3 regions of the Clostridium swellfunianum genome follow, and region 1 is predicted to be linked to each of the others. Evidence: riboswitches for the same ligand, from Rfam matches in the RefSeq annotation. Region 1 holds a riboswitch; each other region holds the start of a gene.

Evidence for each region. Region 1 has a riboswitch for cyclic di-GMP ahead of NBE98_RS18320 (RelA/SpoT domain-containing protein). Riboswitches for the same ligand answer to the same signal wherever they lie in the genome.
Region 2: it holds a riboswitch for cyclic di-GMP, as region 1 does, so the genes downstream of both, NBE98_RS05900 (hypothetical protein) here and NBE98_RS18320 (RelA/SpoT domain-containing protein) in region 1, are expected to answer to the same signal.
Region 3: it holds a riboswitch for cyclic di-GMP, as region 1 does, so the genes downstream of both, NBE98_RS02460 (EAL domain-containing protein) here and NBE98_RS18320 (RelA/SpoT domain-containing protein) in region 1, are expected to answer to the same signal.

The regions. Positions count from the first base shown of each region.
Region 1 covers NZ_JAMOFV010000006.1:3,871,717-3,876,904, forward strand. The annotation lists gene NBE98_RS18305 (acetyl-CoA carboxylase carboxyltransferase subunit alpha) at 1-155, shown strand, start outside; gene NBE98_RS18310 (aminopeptidase P family protein) at 355-1,596, shown strand; gene NBE98_RS18315 (polysaccharide deacetylase family protein) at 1,751-2,656, shown strand; cyclic di-GMP riboswitch class I at 2,740-2,825, shown strand; gene NBE98_RS18320 (RelA/SpoT domain-containing protein) at 3,210-4,121, shown strand; gene NBE98_RS18325 (HAD-IA family hydrolase) at 4,136-4,759, shown strand; gene NBE98_RS18330 (hypothetical protein) at 4,807-5,001, opposite strand.
Region 2 covers NZ_JAMOFV010000006.1:1,294,413-1,299,600, reverse strand. The annotation lists gene NBE98_RS05910 (CD3072 family TudS-related putative desulfidase) at 1-165, opposite strand, end outside; gene NBE98_RS05905 (CD3073 family putative ECF transporter S component) at 226-792, opposite strand; cyclic di-GMP riboswitch class I at 1,030-1,118, shown strand; gene NBE98_RS05900 (hypothetical protein) at 1,230-1,616, shown strand; gene NBE98_RS05895 (HD domain-containing phosphohydrolase) at 1,779-2,681, shown strand; gene NBE98_RS05890 (hypothetical protein) at 2,754-3,578, shown strand; gene NBE98_RS05885 (ATP-dependent Clp protease ATP-binding subunit) at 3,833-5,188, shown strand, end outside.
Region 3 covers NZ_JAMOFV010000006.1:496,251-501,438, forward strand. The annotation lists gene NBE98_RS02455 (methyl-accepting chemotaxis protein) at 293-1,987, shown strand; cyclic di-GMP riboswitch class I at 2,144-2,230, shown strand; gene NBE98_RS02460 (EAL domain-containing protein) at 2,368-3,093, shown strand; gene NBE98_RS02465 (helix-turn-helix domain-containing protein) at 3,221-3,892, opposite strand; gene NBE98_RS02470 (serine hydrolase domain-containing protein) at 3,959-5,059, opposite strand.

The DNA of each region.
Region 1 (5,188 bases):
CATTAGGTGGAGCACACAAAAATGTTGATGAAACAGCAGCTAACATTAAATCAGCTTTAGAAGAAACAATAGGTATATTAGTAAAATATGATAGAGATACGCTTTTAAATAGAAGATATGATAAGTTTAGAAGCTTTGGAATATATAATGAGTAGGCTAAGTTGTAATGACTTAGCCTCTTTATTTTTATAATACAAATATAATAAATTCTGATAATAACTGCTTTAGTTAAAACCAAGAGCTTTATATAAAAATGCCAAGGCTTAATTGACTTAGCAGGAATTTTCAAAGTGGCATAGAAATATATATAAAAAGATATTTAAATATCAATTTAAGTTTAATGGGGGAAATTTTATGAATAAAGAATTTTTTACAAGAAATAGAGCAAATCTATTAAAAAGAATAAAAGATAATTCTATACTAGTACTGTTTTCAGGAGAAGCACCTCAAAAGTCTGCGGATGAAGATTATAGTTTTACACCTAATAGAAATTTTTATTACTTAACAGGTGTAAATAGAGAAAAGACAATATTAATGATAACAAAGATAGACGATAAAGTTAGTCAGACGCTATTTATAGAAAAAGCGGATCCAGTTGTAGAAAAATGGGTAGGAAAAAGAATGACAGTTGAAGAAGCTAAAGAAGCCTCAGGAATAGATAATATTAAGTTATTGGATGGCTTTGAAAGCGTCTTAGGTAGATACATACTTTCATATGATGTAAAGAGACTATATCTTGATCTTGAAAGTAGGGGATGGGACTCAGTACCCACAAGAGCTAATTTATTTGCGAGGACAGTTTTTGAAAAATACCCGCAGATTAAGATTAAGAATATATATCATGATATTTGCAATTTAAGAGTTATAAAAGGCGAAGAAGAAATTGTTGAAATAAAAAAAGCTATAGAAATAACTTACGAAGGTATTAAGAGCCTCATGAATAATGCAAGACCAGGCATGCTTGAATACCAAATTGAGGCTAACTTTGATTATGTTTTAAAGTGTAGCGGAGTAACTGATTATGCATTTAAAACCATTGCTGCATCAGGAGTTAACGGCACAGTACTTCACTATTCAAAAAACAACGCCAATACACAAGATGGTGATTTGATTTTATTTGATTTAGGAGCGCAGTGGAAGTACTATAATGCAGATATTAGCAGAACTTTCCCTGTTAATGGAAAATTTACTGAAAGACAAAAGGAAATTTATAATATTGTTCTAAAAGCAATGGAAGATACTATGGCAGTTATAAAACCAGGAGTTCCATTTTCAAAGCTTAACGAGGCTACAAAACTATCTCTTGCAGAGAGCCTAAAGAAAATAGGACTTATTAATGAAGACTCAGAGCTCTCGAAATACTATTATCATGGAGTGAGTCACTATTTAGGTCTTGATACTCATGATGTTGGAGATGGAAATACAGAGCTTAAGTCTGGAATGGTATTAACTGTGGAACCTGGACTTTACATTGAAGAAGAGAAGATAGGAATCAGGATTGAGGATGATGTTCTTGTAACTGAGAGTGGTTATGAGAACCTGTCTAAAGATATAATTAAAACTGTAGAAGATATTGAACAGTTTATGAATAGATAAACTAAGAACCGTTAAGGTAATTAATGTTGCTTTAGCGGTTTTTCCCATTGTTTTCATAGTATTAGTATTAGTATTTACTTCGGCACATACAATTAAGATATAATACAAAGGATTATAAAACGTATGTACAGGCGTAGGTTATAGGGGGATAAAAATGCTTAACAGAACTACTTCTACAGTGCTTTTTGTTATAGTGGCTATTATTTTTATTTCAGGATGCAGCTCACAAAAAAAGCAACAGGAAAACCTGCTTTCAGAAAAGGCTATTTCTGAGGCCAAATCAATCAGCACACCAGAGGAGCAAGATAATAATGATGAAATCTCAGAGGCGATATTAAGAAATAAAAGCATGAAATATACTGAACTAGCTCTCAAGTTTAAGGAAAAAAGTGCCGATGAAGTTATCAATGATAATAAGAAAATAGCATACTTAACTTTCGATGATACCATGTCAGAAAATACAGCTAGAATTCTGGATACTTTAGCGAAATATAACATAAAGGCAACTTTTTTTCCTAACTTGGAGCTTGATGGGAAAAACTCTGAATTTGAAAAACGAATGCTTAAAAGAATGGCTGATGAAGGACATGAAATAGGAAACCATACTGCTTCGCATAAATATTCATATATTTATTCTTCAATTGACAAGTATATGGAGGACACAGAAAAGTTAAATGATTTTATATATGAAGCAGCAGGAATGAGACCAAAGCTTATCCGTTTTCCTGGAGGCTCAAATAACCAAGTAAGTTGGGCATATGGTGGAAGGCTTTTCATGAAAAAGCTTATATCTACAGTTAGAGAACAAGGCTACCAATATTTTGATTGGAACGTGTCTTCAGCGGATGCGGCAGCAGATACTGTTCCTAAGGAAACAATAGTGAAAAATGTTTTACAGGGGGCAAAAGGAAAGAATAAAGCTATTATTCTTATGCACGGCAGCAGATTGAAAACTACTTCAACTGAGGCACTTCCTCAAGTTATTGAGGGGTTAAAAGTGATGGGGTATGAATTTGATGCACTTTCCAAGGATGCATTTACAGTTCAGTTCATAAAATAAATATATAAAGTTTTATAAACATTCATATTTGTCCTATTGCAAACTATAAGGACCTTTTATATAATTAGTTTAGAGAAAGTAAAACTCGATAAAGGCAAAACTAACGAAAGTTAGTGACGCAAAGCTATAGGGACTAAAGTGAGAAACACTACGTCAGCCAGTTGCCGAAAGGTTTGGAAAGATTTTACACCCATGCCTTTTTGGTATGGGTATTTTTTATTGTCAAGTAATTGAGTTTCTTGATTTAATAAATGCTTCAAGTTGAAGCATTTATGATCATAATTAAGTAGATGAATATAACAGAGCAAGTAACAAGCAAAAGAAGAGGTAAAAGTAGACCCAATAATTATACTATTCCCTCTAGTATAGTTTATCTTCCCCAATTTTCACGGTGTTTTTGGCATCTAAATTAAATAGCCTCTTCTTGCAGCTAGGTAAATAGAGCAATAGAAAAAACCATCAAGCAGTTTAAACCGCACTGATGGTTTTTTCTATTTTAAATTAAAGCATTATGATATAATCTATGAAGAAATAATATTAAGGAGGCTATTTCATGAAAATCTCAAGGAAAGACTTTTTAATGAAATATCATCTTACTGAAAATGAAGTTGAAAGCATGGGAATAAACTGGGAAACTCTTAATGCTATCTATTCAGATTATAATATATATAAAAATATTTATGAAACTCAGGCTGACTTTATAGCAAGTACCCTAAGAACTCATGGGAAAATACATTCTGTAAAATCTAGAGTTAAGGAATCAGAACATTTAATAGAGAAGATAATTAGAAAGACTCCAGATAGGAAGAAAAAATATGGTGAAGATTTTAAGTTTTCTGCTGAAAATTATAAGGAACAAATTACAGATTTAATAGGAATTAGAGCCATACATATTTTTAAAGAGGATTGGGAAGAAATACATAAATTTATAACGAGCATGTGGAAAGTTGTTGAGATTACTGCAAATGTTAGAGAAGGTGATGACACCAAACGTTTTGAGGAACTTAATATTCAAATTCATTCAAGAAAATCCGGATATCGTTCAGTTCATTACTTGATTGAATCCTTCCCAACAAATCACAAGGTTATTGCTGAAATACAAGTGAGAACAATTTTTGAAGAAGGGTATGGTGAGATAGATCACCAGTTGAGATATTCACACGGAGAAATTCCAGAGGTCTTAAGGCTTAATCTGCTACTCCTAAATCGTATAGTAGGTAGTTCTGATGAAATGGCGTCTTTAATAAATATGCTCAACAGAAATTGGACTGAAATGGAACAAAAGTATGAAAATATTATCGATAATAAAAATAAAGAGATAGCTGAACTAAAAAATATGATACTAGCATCCATGAACATTGAAGCTGAAGATAAAGGTGAAATATTGAAGAGCTTAGACAGAATAATAATGAAAGATGACTTGGTTAATTTAACTGAAAATCTAGGTAAACCTTATATAAAATAAAAGGAGGGATGCAAATGTTTAAGAATATAATTTGGGACTTTGACGGCACGCTATTTAATACTTATCCTGCAATGGTGTACGCTTTCAAGAGAGCTCTTGAAGATAGAGAGATAAAGGAAAGTGAAGAAAATATTTTAGAACATATGAAAGTTTCCTTCTATACGGCAGCTAAACACTTTACTGAACTTTATAAGCTTGATAGCAGGTTCGTGGAAGAATATAGAGTATATGAAAAAAATTCAGACTTGGGTAAAATAATACCATTTGCTTATGCTAAGGAAGTTTGCAGAGAACTTATAAATAAAGGTGGCAGGAACTTTATTTTGACTCATAGAGAAGAGGATACTGCACTTAAAATTTTAGATTTTCATGACATGACAGAACTTTTTACTGAAGTAGTAACCATAGACAAAGGGTTCAAAAGAAAACCTGATATTGAAGGCTTCATATATTTAATTAATAAATATGACATGAATAAGGCTGAAACTTTAGTTGTTGGTGATAGGGACATCGAGATAATAGGGGCTAAAAGTTCTGGAGCTAAATCCTGCTTGTATAATACCAATAAGGCATACATTTCTTTAGAAGCAGATTATATAGTTACTTCTTTAAAGGACTTAGAGAAAATAATATTTTAGGTAAAGGCAGGTTATGAAACCTGCCTTGCATTTTTATGATCATATATTTATCTATTTTTATTTTGTCTAGACTTTTGATTAAGTTCTACAGCTTCTTGAAGATCTGAGCTAGAAATGCTGTTTGTAAAGCTTTGTCCTAGCTCAGGATGAGTTAGGCTGACTTTTGACTTTCCATCAGATGTTGAGTTTGACCTTGCCTGTGCGTTTAATTGTTGAGTTTCTTGAAGATTTTTATCGTTCATATTAAATTCCCCACTTTCAAAACTTTGAATTATGCTAAATTTAGCATATCTATAGTTTACCCATTACAATAGAAGGTATAAGTAAAGTTTTGGAATTTGAGTCACTAATACTGATTCTTTTAAGAGATTAAGGGCTAGCCAGCCATATGGTTAAATTGTTATATTCTTATATGGCTGGCTAGTTTTG
Region 2 (5,188 bases), 2.6 Mb from region 1:
TCCTAGATATCTAAATTCAGGACAAGGAAGTTGAATTATTCCTACTCCACTATCTATTATATCCTTTGCAAAGCTAAAGGCCCCTCTTGCTCTATCAAGGGGTTCCACTACGCTATTTTGATTAAAAATACAGTGACTTGTTAATAATATTTTTTTGCTTCTCATTATAAACCTCCATTAAAAGTAAAGGACAGAGTAGTTTTTAAAACTATCTATCCTCTTAAGCTATGCTGAAAGATCAGCCCTATTTTTGTATTGAACGGGCACATACTTCATTGCTAAAAGTACCAAAAGACATGAGCCTATCTTATCGATAAAATTTCCTGTAATTCTAGGAATAAAGGCGGCTGTGAAGATTTTCATGCCGGATTTTTGAAGAAATAAAGTAAAATAATCATTTACAGAGCCTGTCAATCCACCAAAGAAACCTACCGTAATTAGTGTCCCTAAAATAGGACAAACTATTGAGAGTATTAAGCCTGAAGCTATGGCATTAACTACGTTAAATTTAAACTTTCTTGCCATATACCCAACAATTAAGCCCACTGCTGCATTAATAATAAAGTAAGGAATATCCTTTGGGCTGCCAGAAAGTATAGGAGTAAGAATATTAGTTAAGCTGCCTACAGTTGCTGCCTGCCAAGGGCCAAATAAAACTGCAATAAAAATTGTTCCTATAGTATCTAAAAATAAAAGTGGAATATTTAGTCTCGTTACAACTGTGCCAAGAACTATATTCATAGCAATAGCCATAGCACCCATAGATAGTAAAAATACTTTTTTGTTATTCATCGTAAACCCCCTTGTATTATTGTTAAGCTCGTAAAGGCTATTAACCTTATCGCTCTTAAGAGTATATATCAATATTTATTCTAAGAGGGGCTGCACAATAAGTAAAATAGATAATTTCTATATTTGACAACCTAGGTATTAATAATATTAATACAGCTTTTAAAATTTCTAGAAAATTATGAATAACTCATTGTATTGTACAAGCTACTATGGTACAATATGGAATAGAATTAAATATATAGAAAAGAGCAAATTCTCTGAAAGGGGAAGACGCAAAGCCACGGGTCTAAGGACAAGCAATTGTCTATGACGGCCGGGTTGCCTATGGAAGTATATCTAAGAGTGATAGGCATGCGTTCTATTACTTTTTTTGCACTTCGGGCACTCTATAAGTTTAATTTAAAATTTATACTTATATTGTACGGGAGGGTATACTCATGAAAAAACTTTTAAGTGGAATTACTACAATGATGCTGGTAATTGGTTTGTTCACAACAGGTGTACAAGCTAAGGAGCTAAACACACAAGAACTTAAACAGATGATTGAACAGACTAACAAGGAAATCTACGAATTAATTAATGAGGCAGATGATAAAGGGGATGCTCTTGTTATAAGCTATGAAGCCAACAAGATAAGTGAAAAACAGCTAAATCATAAATTGGACCAGATTATCGGGCAATTAATAGATTTCACAAGCAATAAAACAGAGAAGGTTATAAAAGAGGCTGCTAAAAATGGAGTTGAATTGGAAGCTCAATGGATTGAAGTTGAGATTGGTGGAAGAACTGTACTGGTAGATCCTTTAATTACTGGTGGATTTTAAATTAATATTATAATAGATTTTAGGAGATTATAAAAACTTAAATTAGTAGTTATAGTCTCTTTTAATTTTATAATTATGGAAAACCCTTGAAAGGAAAATTAAAAGTAGGTAGAATTAAATAAGAATATGTAATATTAGTGTTGAAATAGAGGTTGAAGCATTATGGGTTTATATTTAGGAAAAAGTGATAGTTGTATAGAAAGAGTTGAGAAAAAAGTAGAGAAACTAAGTCTCCTAGCCAGGGGTGATGGGATTGAAATAATGAAGGAAGTAGTGCAGCCTAATGTAATATTTCATGTTGCCCCAGGAATTGATGAAGGACTAATGGAGTTTTTTTATATTATTAGCGGAACAGTGGTTTGTGAAAAAGGAGAAGAAACTATAACTTTAGGTGCAGGAGAATACTTTTATGTTAAAGACTTGAAGGAATCGGTATACCTTAAGACTATAACTGAGGTGTCTATGCTTTATGTAGCAAATCAGCCAGTTTTCCATTTTCTTAGTGACGTAATAAAAAATATTACTGAAATGAGGCAACAGGTTGAAAAAAAGGATATGTATACTCATGATCACGGCTTAAGACTTGAAGGTTATGCTATAAGGATTGGGCAGAAACTAAATATGACTAAAGCAAGATTGTTAAATTTAGGCTATGCGGCAGGCTTTCACGACTTAGGAAAGATAAATGTACCAGATGAAGTCTTGAAGAAGCCAGGTAAGCTTACTAACGAAGAGTTTGAATATATTAAAAAGCATCCAGCTGATGGTGCAGTTATAATTGAAAACACTTTCATAAAGGATTGTGCTATGGCAATCCTGCAGCATCATGAGAGATTGGACGGCAGCGGATATCCTAATAAATTAAAAGGTGATGAAATTTCTTTAGAGGGAAAAATAATCGCTGTAGTTGATACCTACGATGCAATGACGTCTGATAGGCCATATAGAAAAGGTATGGATCCTAAAGTTGCCTTTGCAGAGATAAAAAGCTTAGTAGGGAAGCATTATGATGAGAAAATAGTAGCCTGCTTTGAAGAGGTTTTAAAGGAAGAAGGATTATTATAATATTTAAAGGCTTAGGTAGAATATATAATACCTAGGTCTTTATATTTTATAAGATTGTATGAGGTAAAAAATATGAAAGTAATAGAGAGCTTTATTATGTCAAAAACGGGCGTTCTTGAACAGTGCGAAGACAAGATATTTATAAGTAATGATTTTTTAGCAGTGATAGATGGCGCAACTAGCAAGTCAAGCTTTAGGTGGAATGGAAAAACCTCGGGAGCAATTGCAGGTGAGATTATAGGTGATACCTTAAAACAGTCAGAATGTGATATAACCTTGGATTTATTAATTTTCAGAATAAATAATGCCATTAAAGATATATATGAAGAATCAAAGGGAATTAATTATTTTATTAATAATCCAGTAGATAGAATTACAGCGTGTATGATTATATACAGTAAATTTCATAATCAGATTTGGATTATTGGAGATTGTAAGTGCAGCATTAATAGTGTTCAATACGAAAATGTAAAAAAAGTAGATACAATACTGGCAGAAGCAAGAGCTTTGTTTATAGAGCTTCAGTTGCTAAGGGGAAAGAGCATTGAAGAGCTTATAGCCGAAGATTTGGGAAGAGGTTTTATAATGAATTTATTGAAGGAGCAGTATATACTTCAAAACAATTCCTTAAGTCAATATTCTTATGGGGTTATAGATGGTTTTGAGATTAACTCTGAAAGCATTAAAATTATTGATGGTATAGAAAAAAGTAGTATGATAATTTTAGCATCTGATGGATATTTTTCTTTAAAGGAAGACTTATTTCAAACAGAACAACATCTAAAAGCTGTACTTGCTGAAGACCCGCTTCTTATAGGAAAGTATAAATCTACAAAGGGTTTAGTAAAGGGAAATGTTTCTTTTGACGACAGAGCTCTAATTCGATTTATAACCTAGAAACTGGATTTGGAGAATTTTTAGAAGTCTTAGTATAAGAAATTTTAAGGATTTCTTAATGGATTAAAATCTAAAACAAGAATATAATACATTTATGCCCCTGTATTGGATATGCGGGGCTTTTTATTTGAAAGAGTTTAAAAATAATAAATATTTGTTAATTTAATTTTATAGTTAATTTTGCAGTAGATAATTTGTTAAAATAAATTATAATATAGTTAACTTACTAATTTATTTATTACGGAGAGGCGATTATGAAATTATGTTCAATATGCAATAAAAATATAGCTACAATTTTTACAGCTAAAATGGTGGAAGGCAAAACAGAAACTGTTGGAGTATGCCTGCCTTGTGCAAAGAAGATGGGACTTCCTGTTATAGATCAGCTTATGCAGCAGACAGGAATGAGTCCTGAAGAAGTTGAAAATCTTACAGATCAGATGAATGATATGATGAAGGACATGAACTTTGATGAACTTGGGAAAAGCGATATGTTTATGAACCTTATGAGTGGATCTTTTCCAGAATCTATGGATTTCAACAAAGAAGAACACAAAAAAGAAGCTGCCTTTGATACTAATACAAAAGATAAGGAAAAAGATAAAGACAAAGACGGTAAGAAGAAAGCAAAGAGAAAGTATCTAGATACCTATGGCATTAATTTAACTGATAAAGCTGCAGAAAAGAGAGTGGATAAGGTTATTGGAAGACATAGGGAAATAGACAGGGTTATACAAATTTTAAATAGAAGAACTAAGAATAATCCTATATTGATAGGTGAGCCTGGTGTTGGTAAAACAGCTATTGCTGAAGGTTTAGCCGTTAGAATTGCTGAAAAGGAAGTACCTGCAAAGCTTTTTGATGCCGAAGTATATTTACTGGATTTAACTGCCGTAGTTGCTGGAACTCAATTCAGAGGACAGTTTGAAGGTAGAATGAAGTCCATAATAGATGAAGCAAAGGAAAACGGAAATATAATACTAGTTATAGATGAGGTTCATAACATAATTGGAGCTGGTGAAGCTCAAGGTGGTGCTATGAATGCTGCAAACATCCTTAAGCCAGCCTTGGCTCGAGGTGAAATTCAGGTTATAGGTGCTACAACCATTGAAGAATACAGGAAGCATATAGAAAAGGATTCAGCTCTTGAAAGGCGTTTTCAACCTGTAATTGTAGAAGAACCAACTATTGAAGATACAATTGAAATTTTAAAAGGTATAAGACACTATTACGAGGATTATCATAAGGTTCAAATATCAGATGAAGTAATAACAGCAGCTGCAACACTTTCTGAAAGATATATTACAGATAGATTTTTGCCAGATAAGGCAATAGACGTTATAGATGAAGCCAGCTCTAGAGCAAATCTTAAAAATAAGGGCTTAGTAGAACTTAAAGCTTTAAGAGAAGAATATAAAGTTTTAGAAGAAAAAATTAAAGAAGCTGCTGAAAACACTGATTATGAAAAAGCTGCTCAGTATCGAGTTGAAGAGTTCAGATTACTGGATAAGATTTCTAAGCTCGAGAAAGAAACAAGTGAAGTAAAGCTTTCAGCTGAAGATATAGCATATGTGATAGAAGCGTGGACAAAGATACCTGTAAAGAGCATA
Region 3 (5,188 bases), 3.4 Mb from region 1:
GTGATTAAATCATGTGATTATTATAGCTTGTAAATTATTTATAGTCAATAATAGCTGGGAATATTCATTTTAAGAAGCTTAAAATATTAATTTAATTTCTTTATTGATGGAGCTAAGACTTTGAGCGTTAAGGATAATACCTTATATAGAAATGGCAACTAACAACATAAAATGTAATTATCATACAGTATTCTGAAGATTTTGTGAAGAATGTCTTTTTTTGTGGAAAATGTAACAATGTAATAGTAATATTGGTAAAGTGAGGTGTTTAAGAATATGGGAGATGAGAAAAATGAATATTCGTTTTAAAACAAGAGGAAAGTTACTTTCATTGATTATTTCTACAATTTTAATTTTTAGCATAGTTGTTAGCGTGATTATTTATGTTCAGTTTAACAGCTTCATAACTAACAGTACTCTTAGGACAAGTTCAAACCTAAGCATGGAATTAATCAATCAGGAATATAAAGGCGACTGGAGCATAGTGAATGACAAACTATATAAGGGAAGCAAATTAATCAACGATGATACTGAGATGCTTGACAGCATTAAAAAGAGAGCTAATGTTGAGTGCACAATATTCCTAAAAGACACAAGAATTGCTACAACTATACCTGATAACAATGGCAGGGCAACAGGAACAAAAGCAGAAGAAAAGGTTATAGATACCGTTATAGCTAAAGGAACTGAGTATGTAGGTACTTCAACTGTTTTAAATGAACCATATAAAGCAATATACCTTCCTATAAAAGATAAAAATGGTTCAAATATAGGTATGTTCTTTATTGGAATGGATAAGAAAGTTATAGGCAGTCAAGTAAATGAAATACTAATAAAAATTTCTAGATTTACGCTTATACTAATCCTAGCATCAATAGTAGGAATGATGTTCTTTGCTACTAAATTTATAGTAAAACCTCTCAACAATACAAAGAAGTATCTGGGATTGCTATCAAACGGCGATTTATCCTTTGATATATCTAATGAATACTTAAAGAGGGATGATGAATTTGGTGAAATTACAAATGCCATAAAGTCTACGCAGGATTCAATTAAAGAGATGATTAAATCCATAAAGCAAAGCTCTGAAAATATTGATACTCAATCAGAAACCTTAACTGCAGTATCTGAAGAAATGGCAGCAGCCTCAAGCAATGTAACATCAGCAATACAAGATGTAGCAAAGGGTGCAGAGAATCAAACAGAGCGTTTGATGAAGGTTTCAGATATAACAAATAAATTTGGTTCACAGTTAGAAAACATAATACAAGCCATCGAAGAAGTTGATAAGAATGCAAATGAAATTGATAATATAGCAAACGACAGCAATAGCAAGATAGATAATCTGGCACAATCAATTAATGCAGTTAAAAGCGCATTCAATGATTTCTCAGATAAAATATCAAACTTAGGAACAAAAATTAACAAAATAAATGATATTTCCAACCTGATAAACGGAATAGCAAGTCAAACGAACCTTCTAGCACTTAATGCGGCTATTGAAGCAGCCAGAGCAGGTGAAGCAGGAAGGGGCTTTGCAGTTGTTGCTGACGAAATAAGAAAGCTTGCTGAAGAAAGTAAAAGTTCATCCGAGACTATTAATTCTCTAATAAGTGATATATCAAAAAACAGCAACAGTATGGTTAGCACCTCAAAGGAAATGAGCGATGAATTATCAAGCGAAATGGAGATAGTGAATGCAGCTATAAAATCCTTTGACAGTATTGTTAATGCCATAAGAGCTATAATTCCTAAAATACAGGAAGTAAATAACTCTTCAACTTCACTGCATAAAGATAAAGATATAGTAATGGAAAAGATAGAAGAAGTTGCATCAGTTGCCGTTCAGATGTCCGCATCCTCAGAGGAGATATCAGCATCCACAGAAGAAGTAAGTGCATCAACGGAAGAAGTGGCGGGAGCTGCACAAAACTTATGCAATATGACTAGAGAAATGCTGGAGAATGTAAATAAGTTTAAGTTGTAGGGGAAAAGGCGTCCTTAGGGGCGCCTTTTAATTTTATAAAAATCTAGCGAGATTACATATTATAACATGATTTTACATAATACGCGTTAAATACATATTAAATGCTTATTTAAACAAATATTGACAAAAAACTACTATTAATGTAGAATTTATTTTGTATTCTAAGGGCAAAACTACTGAAAGGTAGTGACGCAAAGCTACGAGTCTAAAGCGATGATTCGCCATGATAGTCGGGTTGCCGTTCACATTATAAAATTGTTTGCAAAATAATTGTATTGTGGGTAGGTAGCTATTGTGCTATCTATCCATTTTTTGTTTTTTGATATTAGTTAAAAACATAGGAAACCGTTTTAAAGAAGCTATGATAGGGGGCATGCTTTATGAAATTACAATCAATAAGACAGTCTATAAACTTTTGTGACTTAACCTGTTGGTATCAGCCTATTTACGACGTGAAGAGCGATATACTGCTTGGATATGAAGCTCTTATGCGTGATAAAAAACGTATCACATTAGATCCAATGGAAGTTTTTCAGAATGCACAGCTATTAGGGGAGCACAATATACTGGATAAACATTTAATTATTAAGGCACAGCAGCTTTTTGGGAAGTTAAAGGAGTATTCTTTGTTTATAAATATCCTTCCTTCGACATTGCTGCAAAGAGATTTTATTTCTTGGTGGGATAAGCATTCAGAAAATATCCCTAATATCGTATTAGAGCTGTCAGAAACCGAACGTATTGATGACTGGCAATTGCTTAAATCAACTTTAGAACAATTGAGAGCAAGGAATGTAAAATTTGCTGTAGACGATATGGGAATGGGATATACATCACCTCAGTATTGGATAGAACTAGAACCGGAGTACATCAAGTTAGATAAATACTATCTTCTAAATGCGGTAAACGATAAGAAAAAGCAGCGGATCATTGAGAGCCTTATAAGAATGGTTGGGGACTCTGCGCAAATTATCATTGAAGGTATTGAGGATGCAGAAACCTTAGAATTAGTAAAGGGATTAGGCGCTTGCTATGCTCAAGGATATTTACTTGGTATGCCATCTCCAATCAATAAAATTGACAATAGTTTATCAGTTTTGTTATAAAGGCAGAATCCTTGAGGATGCTATTTTTATAGTAATAAATCAAAGGGACTTTCACAACATGAAGTGAAAGATAAGGAGTGTTAATTTAAATGATTAACGCTCCTTCTTATTAAGGATATATAATTATTTATATATTAAAGGATTTTTTTCTATAGTCTGAAGGCAAGCAGCCCATGCATTTACTAAACATTCTAGAAAAATGATGTGCTTCATTAAAACCTACTCTATTCATTATTTCAGATATTGGAAGCATTGTATCTCTTAGCATTACAGCGGATAGTTTAATCCTTAACTTAATAAGGTAATCTTTAATAGACATTCCTGTTGAGGCACGAAACTTTTCAGACAAGGTTGTTCTGTTTATATGGAAGATTTGTGTTAAATCCTCGATTGTAATTTTGTCCTGATAATTTGAATGCAAATATAGAAGCACTTCATTTAAATCCGCAGAACTATTGGGAAGGTGGAGTTTTTCCTCTGTTTGTAAATTGGTATACACATATTGTATTATAAACAATATTTCCAGGAAGAAAGAGCGGGAACGGCACACCCAGTAAAGACCATCGCAGGGATTTATCTCGTCATATAGCATTTTATAAAGCTGGGACACTCTTTTATACATAGCAAGTCCAATTTCAATATATGCATTTGCTTTTTCAGTCCTAAAGAGGAAGGGCTCCAGATAAAAATAGTCCTGAATATTTGTGAACTTATTAAATTCTGAAATGTCGTATATTTTTTCTAGGGTAAAGGAACTATCAATAACTGTCGGATCAAAATAAATAACGTGAGCATTCACACCGCAATCCTTCTAAGGAAAGACAAAAAAGCTGCTCATATATAAAATATAAACAGCCTTAAAAATTTATTGTTTAAGATAGCCCTTAAATTGTGCTGTCATAGCCTCTAGAGGGATGTTCTGATAGTTGCTTACCACTATTGCTACTATATCTTCATCCACCGCTCTTAGAATATAGCTTCTATAGCCTGAGGCGTTTCCATAATGCTCATAGCTTTTGTTTCCTTTTGAGTCTTTAAGTATATACCAGCCATAACCGTAGCTGTTTTTATTAGGAGTATATATCTTTTCATAGGATTCTTTGCTTATCAATTTCTGCTCTTTTAAAGCACTTTCCCACTTGATGAGGTCTTCCACTGTAGAGCAAAGAGCTACTGAGCCAAGGGAGTAGCCGATATTTGTTAGGTTCCAGGGCGTTTCTACCTTTTCTTTCTTCTCCGAGGAATATCCCGTTGCTAGATTTTCTATCCGTCCAGTATCATCTCTGAAGGAAGTATTATTCATATTAAGAGGCTTAAATATATCTTCAGTGAAATACTCATTGAGGGTTTTACTAGAAAGCTTTTCTATTATATAGCCCAGAAGAATATATCCTGTATTGCTGTATTCAAAGGTTGTTCCTGGCTTAGAAAGAAGCTTAACCTTCTCATCCTTGCCTTCTTTGCCAAAGTTTTTATAGGAGGGCCTGAACTTTCTGATGTCGAACTCCAAAGAGTGCTGAGGCAGGCCTGAAGTATGGGTTAATAATTGATGGATAGTTATTTCGTTTCCATAAGGAAAACTAGGCAGATACTTATCGATAGTATCAGTTACAGCTAAAAGCTTCTTTTCCTCAAGCTGCATTATAGAAGCAGCGGTTATTTGCTTTGTTAAGGAGGCTATATCAAATTTGGTTTGCTTTGTGACTGCAGTACCTTTTTCAAAGTCAGCTTTGCCATAGCCTTTATCCAGAAGTACAGTACCCTTTTTAGATATATACACATACCCGCTAAAGATATCCGTTCCATAAAAATCAGTAAACTCCTTATCAAGCTTTGTCTTAAGCTCTACAAGCTTTGGATCTTCTACAGGAGAGCTTGAGGTTTTGACACCAGATTTTGCACCACAGCCAGCAGCTGTCGTTACTAGTAGCAGCGAGGCCGTTATAATAGATATAATTCTTTTCATAATATTGCCGCCTTTCCAGAATAAATTAACCTTATTTGTATTCAAAAACTTTTATGGGATGCTTTCAGTTCCTATACCTCCTATAAAGAAAGGAAGTGGTATATTTTAGTTAATATTACCACAAATTGT